3 regions of the Burkholderia sp. PvR073 genome follow, and region 1 is predicted to be linked to each of the others. Evidence: riboswitches for the same ligand, from Rfam matches in the RefSeq annotation. Region 1 holds a riboswitch; each other region holds the start of a gene.
What was found. A riboswitch is a leader RNA that binds a small molecule or an ion and turns the genes downstream of it on or off. The one in region 1 is predicted to bind cobalamin.
Positions count from the first base shown of each region.

Region 2: another riboswitch for cobalamin. It lies ahead of ACVK00_RS11355 (TonB-dependent receptor domain-containing protein); the one in region 1 lies ahead of cobW (cobalamin biosynthesis protein CobW).
Region 3: another riboswitch for cobalamin. It lies ahead of ACVK00_RS15280 (hypothetical protein); the one in region 1 lies ahead of cobW (cobalamin biosynthesis protein CobW).

Region 1 covers NZ_JBSRXO010000013.1:125,387-127,649, reverse strand. Annotated here, with positions in the region: gene cobN (cobaltochelatase subunit CobN) at 1-113, opposite strand, end outside; gene cobW (cobalamin biosynthesis protein CobW) at 120-1,208, opposite strand; cobalamin riboswitch at 1,545-1,807, opposite strand; gene ACVK00_RS29550 (EAL domain-containing protein) at 1,890-2,263, opposite strand, start outside.
Region 2 covers NZ_JBSRXO010000002.1:926,099-928,361, reverse strand. Annotated here, with positions in the region: gene ACVK00_RS11360 (helix-turn-helix transcriptional regulator) at 1-912, shown strand, start outside; cobalamin riboswitch at 1,023-1,215, shown strand; gene ACVK00_RS11355 (TonB-dependent receptor domain-containing protein) at 1,426-2,263, shown strand, end outside.
Region 3 covers NZ_JBSRXO010000004.1:199,203-201,465, forward strand. Annotated here, with positions in the region: gene ACVK00_RS15270 (cell division protein ZapA) at 1-45, opposite strand, end outside; gene ACVK00_RS15275 (ATPase) at 42-392, opposite strand; cobalamin riboswitch at 558-810, shown strand; gene ACVK00_RS15280 (hypothetical protein) at 1,296-1,535, shown strand; gene ACVK00_RS15285 (FecCD family ABC transporter permease) at 1,575-2,263, shown strand, end outside.

The DNA.
Region 1 (2,263 bases):
AAGGTCGTATCGGCCGAACTCAGGATCACGATGTCGGCCGGTTGCTGGTCGATCCGGACGACGCCCTGCGTATCGTCGACGAAGCCGCCCGGCGTGGTGCGCAGCAGATGCATCGCGCGTTACGCCTGCTGCGTCTGGGCCGCGCACGCGGCCTCGAACGCGCGCTGCAGTTCGGCCGCGTCGAGATCCTCGCCGATCAGCACGAAGCGGCTCGCGCGCGTTTCGCCGTCCTGCCAGCGACGGTCGAAATAGCTGTCGAAGCGGCGGCCGACACCCTGGATCACGAGCCGCATCGGCGCATCGGGCAGCGCCGCGAAGCCTTTCGCGCGGTAGATCGTGTGCGTCTCGACGACGCGCTGCAGCGCGGCGATCGTCGCTTCGCGCGAGCCTGCGTCGCCCGACACCACCACCGAATCGAAATCGTCGTGATGGTGGTCGTGATCGCCGTCGTCGGCCGAGCCGTGATGGTCGTGCCGCAGGTGGATCGTTTCCTCCGACGCCGATTGGAGCCCGAGCAGCATCGCGAGATCCAGTTCGCCGCGCGTCGCGCGCACGATCTTCACCTGCGGCGGGATCTCTTCGCGGATCGCGGCTTCGACTTCGGCGAACTGCGCGTCGGCGACCAGGTCGGCCTTGTTCACGATCACGAGATCGGCGGACGACAGCTGGTCGGCGAACAGTTCGTGCAGCGGCGATTCGTGGTCGAGGTTCGGATCGGCGCGGCGCTGCGCGTCGACGGCCTGCGGGTTCTCGGCGAACTGGCCGCTGGCGGCGGCCGGCCCGTCGACGACGGTCACGACCGCATCGACCGTGAAGCTGTTGCGGATCGTCGGCCAGTTGAAGGCCTGCACGAGCGGCTTCGGCAGCGCGAGGCCCGACGTCTCGATCAGCACGTGGTCGATGTCGGCGCGGCGCTCGACGAGCGCTTCCATCACCGGATAGAACTCTTCCTGCACGGTGCAGCACAGGCAGCCGTTCGCAAGTTCGTACAGCTGGCCCGATGTTTCCCCCTGCGCGCCGTCGGTATCGTCGCAGCCGATGCCGCAGCCCTTGAGGATTTCGCCGTCGATGCCGAGCTCGCCGAATTCGTTGACGATCACCGCGATGCGGCGGCCTTCGGCGTGCTGCAGGATGTGGCGCATCAGCGTGGTCTTGCCGCTGCCGAGAAAGCCCGTGACGATCGTGACGGGAAGCTTGCGTAGGGTCATGGTAGGTCCTGTGGCGAAAATGGAATCAGGCCGGGATCGTCGCGTCGAATGCAGCGCGGCATGTCGTCGGGTGGATCGCGGGGATGGCGCGGCGCAGTCCGGACGGACGGCCGCACGACGCACGGAACGACGAATCGGACATGACGCTTCCTTGTGAACGGTCGGCATGGTCAATGCCAACACGGCTGCCGCCGGCCCTGCCCGCGCCGCCTGCCGTTCATCGCGCCGGCCCGGCACGGCGCGCGTGCGGCGGCGGGCGGATCGGCGGAGGAAGCGGGAAACGCTCGGGCGTCGGGCATGCTGCGGCCGTGGACGATGCGCCGCCTCCCCGCGGCGCTGAACCCCAACGTTTCGGCCGGTATCCGGGCTGACGAACACGCCGCTTCGCCTTCCCGGATGCGCGGCATCCAGTGGCGGTCGTCCGCATGCGGCAGGCATGCGGCGAAGCGGCGCTGCGTCGCGCTGGGCGCGACGCGTTCGCTTACCGTTGCGGGGGCAGCACAGGTTGGCTCGACTGCGGCGCAGGCAGGCTCCCTGTTTCCCGTTTAACTGCGCGCGCCGGAGGAGCGCGCGCGAGCACCAAAACGCGTGCGAGTGTAGGCGGCGGTGCGGGGAGCGTCAAGGTGGCGGCCCGCGTGCCAATGCGGGCGCGCGTCGCGGCCGGCTTTTCGGTCCGGATGCTCAGCCTGTTCGCAGCGGCTGCTCCGCGATCGCCTTCTGCAGCGCTTCCACTGTATCGGGACGCCCGAAATACCAGCCCTGTGCCCCGATCGACTGCCCCTGGATGTCGAGCATGTGCGCCTGCTCACGGGTCTCGACACCCTCAAAGACCAGGCCGACCCCGAGCCGACGGGCAATCGCCAGGATCTCCGGAATGATCGACGTGCCGTCATGCTGCGGCGCGGCCGGCAGCAGCGAACGGTCGACCTTGATGTAGTCGATCGGAAGATGCTGCAGCAGGCTCAGGCTGGAGTAGCCCGTGCCAAAATCGTCGATGTAGACGGGATGCCCGAGGTCGCGCAATTGCCGAAGCGCCGGCAGAATCTCCGGCAGTT
Region 2 (2,263 bases), on a different contig from region 1:
ACGACGCCCGGCGGCTTCGTCGCGCTGTACCGCGACGCGATCGAGCGGCTCGAGGCGCAGGTCGCGCGCGGCGACGGCCATCCGCCGATGCGCAAGCAGGAAGTCGACCTGATGTGCCGCTGCCTGCTCAGTTGCGCGACGCTCGCCGACGCGATCCGCTGCGCAGCCGAATTCTGCGAGATGCTGACGCCGCGTGCCGGCGCGCTGTCCCTTACGGTGCGCGACTCACGCGCGACGTTCCGGATGGATTCGCTGCGTCGCACGCGCAGCTCGGCCGCGTGTCTCGTCGACCTGACCGGGCTGTTCTGCTATCTGCAGCTGTTCGGCTGGCTGATCGGGCAGCCGCTGCGGCCGGACGAAGTGTGGCTCGGCCATCCGCGCCGCGACGATGCGATGCCGCTGCTCGGGCTGTTCAACGCGCCGGTCGACGTTGGCCGTAAAACCTACGGCTTCGCGTTCGACGCCGCGCGGCTCGACGCCCGCGTGATCCGGCAGCCGGGCGAACTCGCCGCGTTTCTCGTGGATTTTCCGTTTGGTCTGATCGATGCGGCGCCGGCCGTCGTGTCATGGGCGCAGCAGGTGCGCGGCTTTCTCGACGCGGCGCTCGCGCACGAACAGGCGTTGCCACCACTTACGGCGCTGGCGACGTGGCTCGGCGTGAGCGAAGCGACGTTGCGGCGGCGGCTGGCTACTGAGGGCAGCAGCTACCACGCGTTGCGCGAGCAGTGTCTCGCCGACGTCGCGCGGCGCTGCCTGCGCGAGTCCGACTGGCCAGTCGCGCGGATCGCCGCGCATCTCGGGTTCAGCGGCGAGGAAGCGTTCCGGCGGGCGTTCGTGCGATGGACTGGCATCGCGCCGAGCCGGTTCCGGCGCGATTGCAGCGCCGCCGACGTTTCGTTTCATCAGACGTGAATGCGGTTCGATTGCGCCAAAAAGAAAGGACTTCGAAAGCATTCGGCGAACACTGACGTTTTTTCGCATCCCCTCGGCCGCCGGCGATTGACGCGCCGGAGCGCTCGCCATTACGCTTGCGCGCTGATGGTTCCCGGGAACGGGATCAAAAGGGAACGCAGGAGAGGCAACGCCTCGAATCTGCGGCTGCCCCCGCAACTGTAAGCGGCGAATCCGCGCCACCACACGCCACTGGGAAACCGGGAAGGCCGGCGCGAATGACGACCCGCGAGCCAGGAGACCTGCCATCGACCCGAGGTCCAAGCAGCCGCACCGGGCGGGGTGTCCCGATGCGCCAGCACCGCCTTTGGCGGTCGCCCCGTTGCATGGACGGCCCGACCTCAGGACCCTTCAGATGTCCAACCTTTCCGCATCCGCTTCCACGCCGGAAGCGTCGCGCCGCTGCGCCGCCGTCATGCGCGGCGTCTTTGCGCGCGCACGCCGTACCCGCAACACGCTCACGCTCGCCGCCTCATGAACCTCCGCCACCTTCTCGCCACGTCCGCCGCCACTGCGCTGCTCTCCCCGATCGCCCACGCTGCCGGCGACACGGCGCTCATGCAGCCGCGCCAGCCCGCGGACGGCACCGAACTGCCGACCATCGCCGTGACCGACACGCGGCACCTGCCCGAATCGTTCGACCAGCGCTATGCGACGACGCAGGTGCTCACGCGCGCCGATCTCGACCGGCTGTCGCCGAGCGAGCCGAGCATCACGCAGGCGCTCGCGATGCTGCCGGGCGTGACCGTCTCGCAGACCGGCGGCCCCGGCTCGTCCGCGTCGGTCAGCATCCGCGGCTCGTCGGCCAGCCAGGTCGCGGTGTTCATCGACGGGATCCGGATCGGCTCGCCGACCACCGGCATCGCGCCGTGGGCCGACCTGCCGACCGAAGCGTTCGAGCGCGTCGAAGTGATTTCGGGGCCGGCCGCCGCATCGTTCGGCGCGAACGCGATGGGCGGCGTCGTGCAGCTGTTCACGCGCCGCGCCGCCGGCCAGCCCAACCGGACGACCGTGTCGTTCGGCGGCGGCTCGAATAAGACCTTCGACACGCAGCTGCGCACGTCGGGCACCGTGCCGTCGACCGGGCCGCTGGCCGCGCTCGGCGGGCTCACCTACTCGCTCGGCCTGCACTCGTACAATACCGCCGGCATCGACGCGACGCGGCCCGTGTTGCCGTACCACGAGGACGGCCGCAATCCGTATCACGCGCAGGATCTCGATGCGCGCCTCGGCTACGCGCGCGATAACTGGTCGATCTCGACGTTCGCGCTGTATCACCGCTCCGACCTGTCCTATGACAACGCGGGCTTTG
Region 3 (2,263 bases), on a different contig from region 1:
ATAGGGCTGACCGAGAATCGAGACTTCGATCTGCTTGGTGCTCATGCATGTTCTCCGTGGCTGGCCGCGTCGTCGCTATCCAGGCGCGCCTGTGCATCCAGCAGATCGAGCTGGTTGTCGGCTTGCTCGGCGCTCTTCGTGCGCGGCAGCTTTTCGAGAATCGCGTTCAGTTTGACCTGAGCGTCGTCGATCTTTGCCGACAGCGTGTCGCGCTCGGCCGCGAGTGCATTGCGTTCGTCGCGCAGTTGCGCGAGTTCCGCGCGGACGGTGTCCGCTTCCGCGCGCATTTGCGCGACCTGCTCCTCGAGCGCGAGCCGTTCCGAGTGATAGCGCTTGTTCAGCGAGATCAGACGGCCAATATTTTGAGATAAAGTTTCGAGTTCGTTGAGCATCTGCTGCGTCCTCTAAAGACCCAGCATTTTAGCGCGGAATAACGCGCATTCCGACATCTGTAACGTTTCCAGTCGTAACACCCCCGCTTCTTGCCGCGAATATGCGCGTCCGACGCGCTCCCGGCATGCGTTTGGGCGCTTTCTTGACGCTCGTGCGGCCCGCTCCTAAACTGGCGCCGCCTCGGTGCTCGCGCGTGCGTCGCGCGGTTAAACGGGAAGCAGGGCGCGTGCTCCGCACGGAGATCGCCAACCTGCGCTGCCCCCGCAACGGTAAGCGGCCGCGTCGCATGACGCAGGCCGGCTCGGGCGCGTTTCGCGTGCAGGTCGCACGCGGGCGCGGGCCACTGCGCGTGAAACGCGCGGGAAGGCGAGCCGGTACGCCGCCAGCCCGGATACCGGCCGAGGCGAGGAGCCTGCACGGCTTCATGACGCGCGGCCTGCGGGGAAGCGGGGCGCGCAGTGCTTCACGGGACTTGTCTTCGATGCTGACCCCAATCGTTCGCCCGGCGCCCGGTGCGCGCCGCGGCGTACTGTTTGCCGCCGTCGCGCAGGCTGCGGCATACACCGATCCGTCCGGATCGGCGACGTCGCACGTTGCACGTCAAGCGGCGCCCCGATCCGTCGCGCGGCGCACTGACGCACCCTTGCCGCCGGAAGTCGCCGTTGCCGAGCCGGCCGTGCTTGACGGTGACGCCGGCGCGACGCCGGTCGACCCGATGGGGCGGCTTCCACTATATTGCGCAGAACGTCGGCCGCGCGAACGTGCGGCTCGGCGGATCGCGGGCGTGTGCGCGGCCGTGTGGCGTCGGCTCGACCGACGCGCGACCAACCGCCACGTCGCGCGACGCGCTCGGCCAAACGCGGAATCGGGGGGCCGATCGCCGCACGCGGTATCGTGCGTCGATGGCGGCGAATCGCGCGTTCGGCTGCGTGTGGTGCCTGAGCCATGCGCCCAATGATTCGGGCGGCACGCGGCGCGGCGACGACGCGATCGTCAATCCTGCCGCGCGCGATGACATCGCCGGGTCACCGGTCGTCCGCGCACGCATCAACAACCTGCTCAACGAGGATGACGAGCTTGCGTATGCCTACAACACGCCGCGGCGCGATGCCCGTGCCGCGCACGGCCGGCAACGGCGATAAGCGAAGGCGTCGTGCGTCGTGCACGATGTCGTGCACCGCATGAGCGCCGCGCGTGCCGCGTCGATCTGGGCCGCGCTCGCGGCCGTGGTCGCGCTGCTGTTCGTCGCGTCGCTGTCGATCGGCAGCGTGCCGATGTCGCCGTGGCAGGCGCTCGCGTCGCTCGTGCCGCACGGCGGCGACGCGCTGTTCGCCGACATCGTGCGCACGCTGCGGCTGCCGCGCGCGCTCGCGGGCTTCGCATGCGGCGCGCTGCTCGCGCTGGCCGGGGCGCTGCTGCAGGTGCTGCTGCGCAATCCGCTCGCGGAGCCGTACGTGCTCGGCGTATCGGGCGGGGCGGCCGGCTTCGCGCTCGTCGCGATGATCGCGGGCGCCGCGTGGTGGCTCGTCGATGCGTCCGCGTTCGCCGGCGCGCTCGTGTCGGTCGCGCTCGTGCTCGGGCTTGCTCGCCGCGAGCTGGGGCGCGGTGATTCGCGCGATGCGTCGCCGCGGCTGCTGCTCACGGGTGTCGTGATCGCGGCCGGGTGGGGCGCGCTCGTTACGCTGCTGCTGTCGCTCGCGCCCGATGCGCGGCTGCGCGGCATCATCTTCTGGCTGACGGGCGACCTGAACGGCGTGACGGCGCCCTGGTTCGCATGGGGCGCGCTGCTGCTGGCCGCATGCGTCGCGCTGCCGGCCGCGCCGCAACTCAACGTGCTGCTGCGCGGCGACGCGACCGCGCTCGCGCTCGG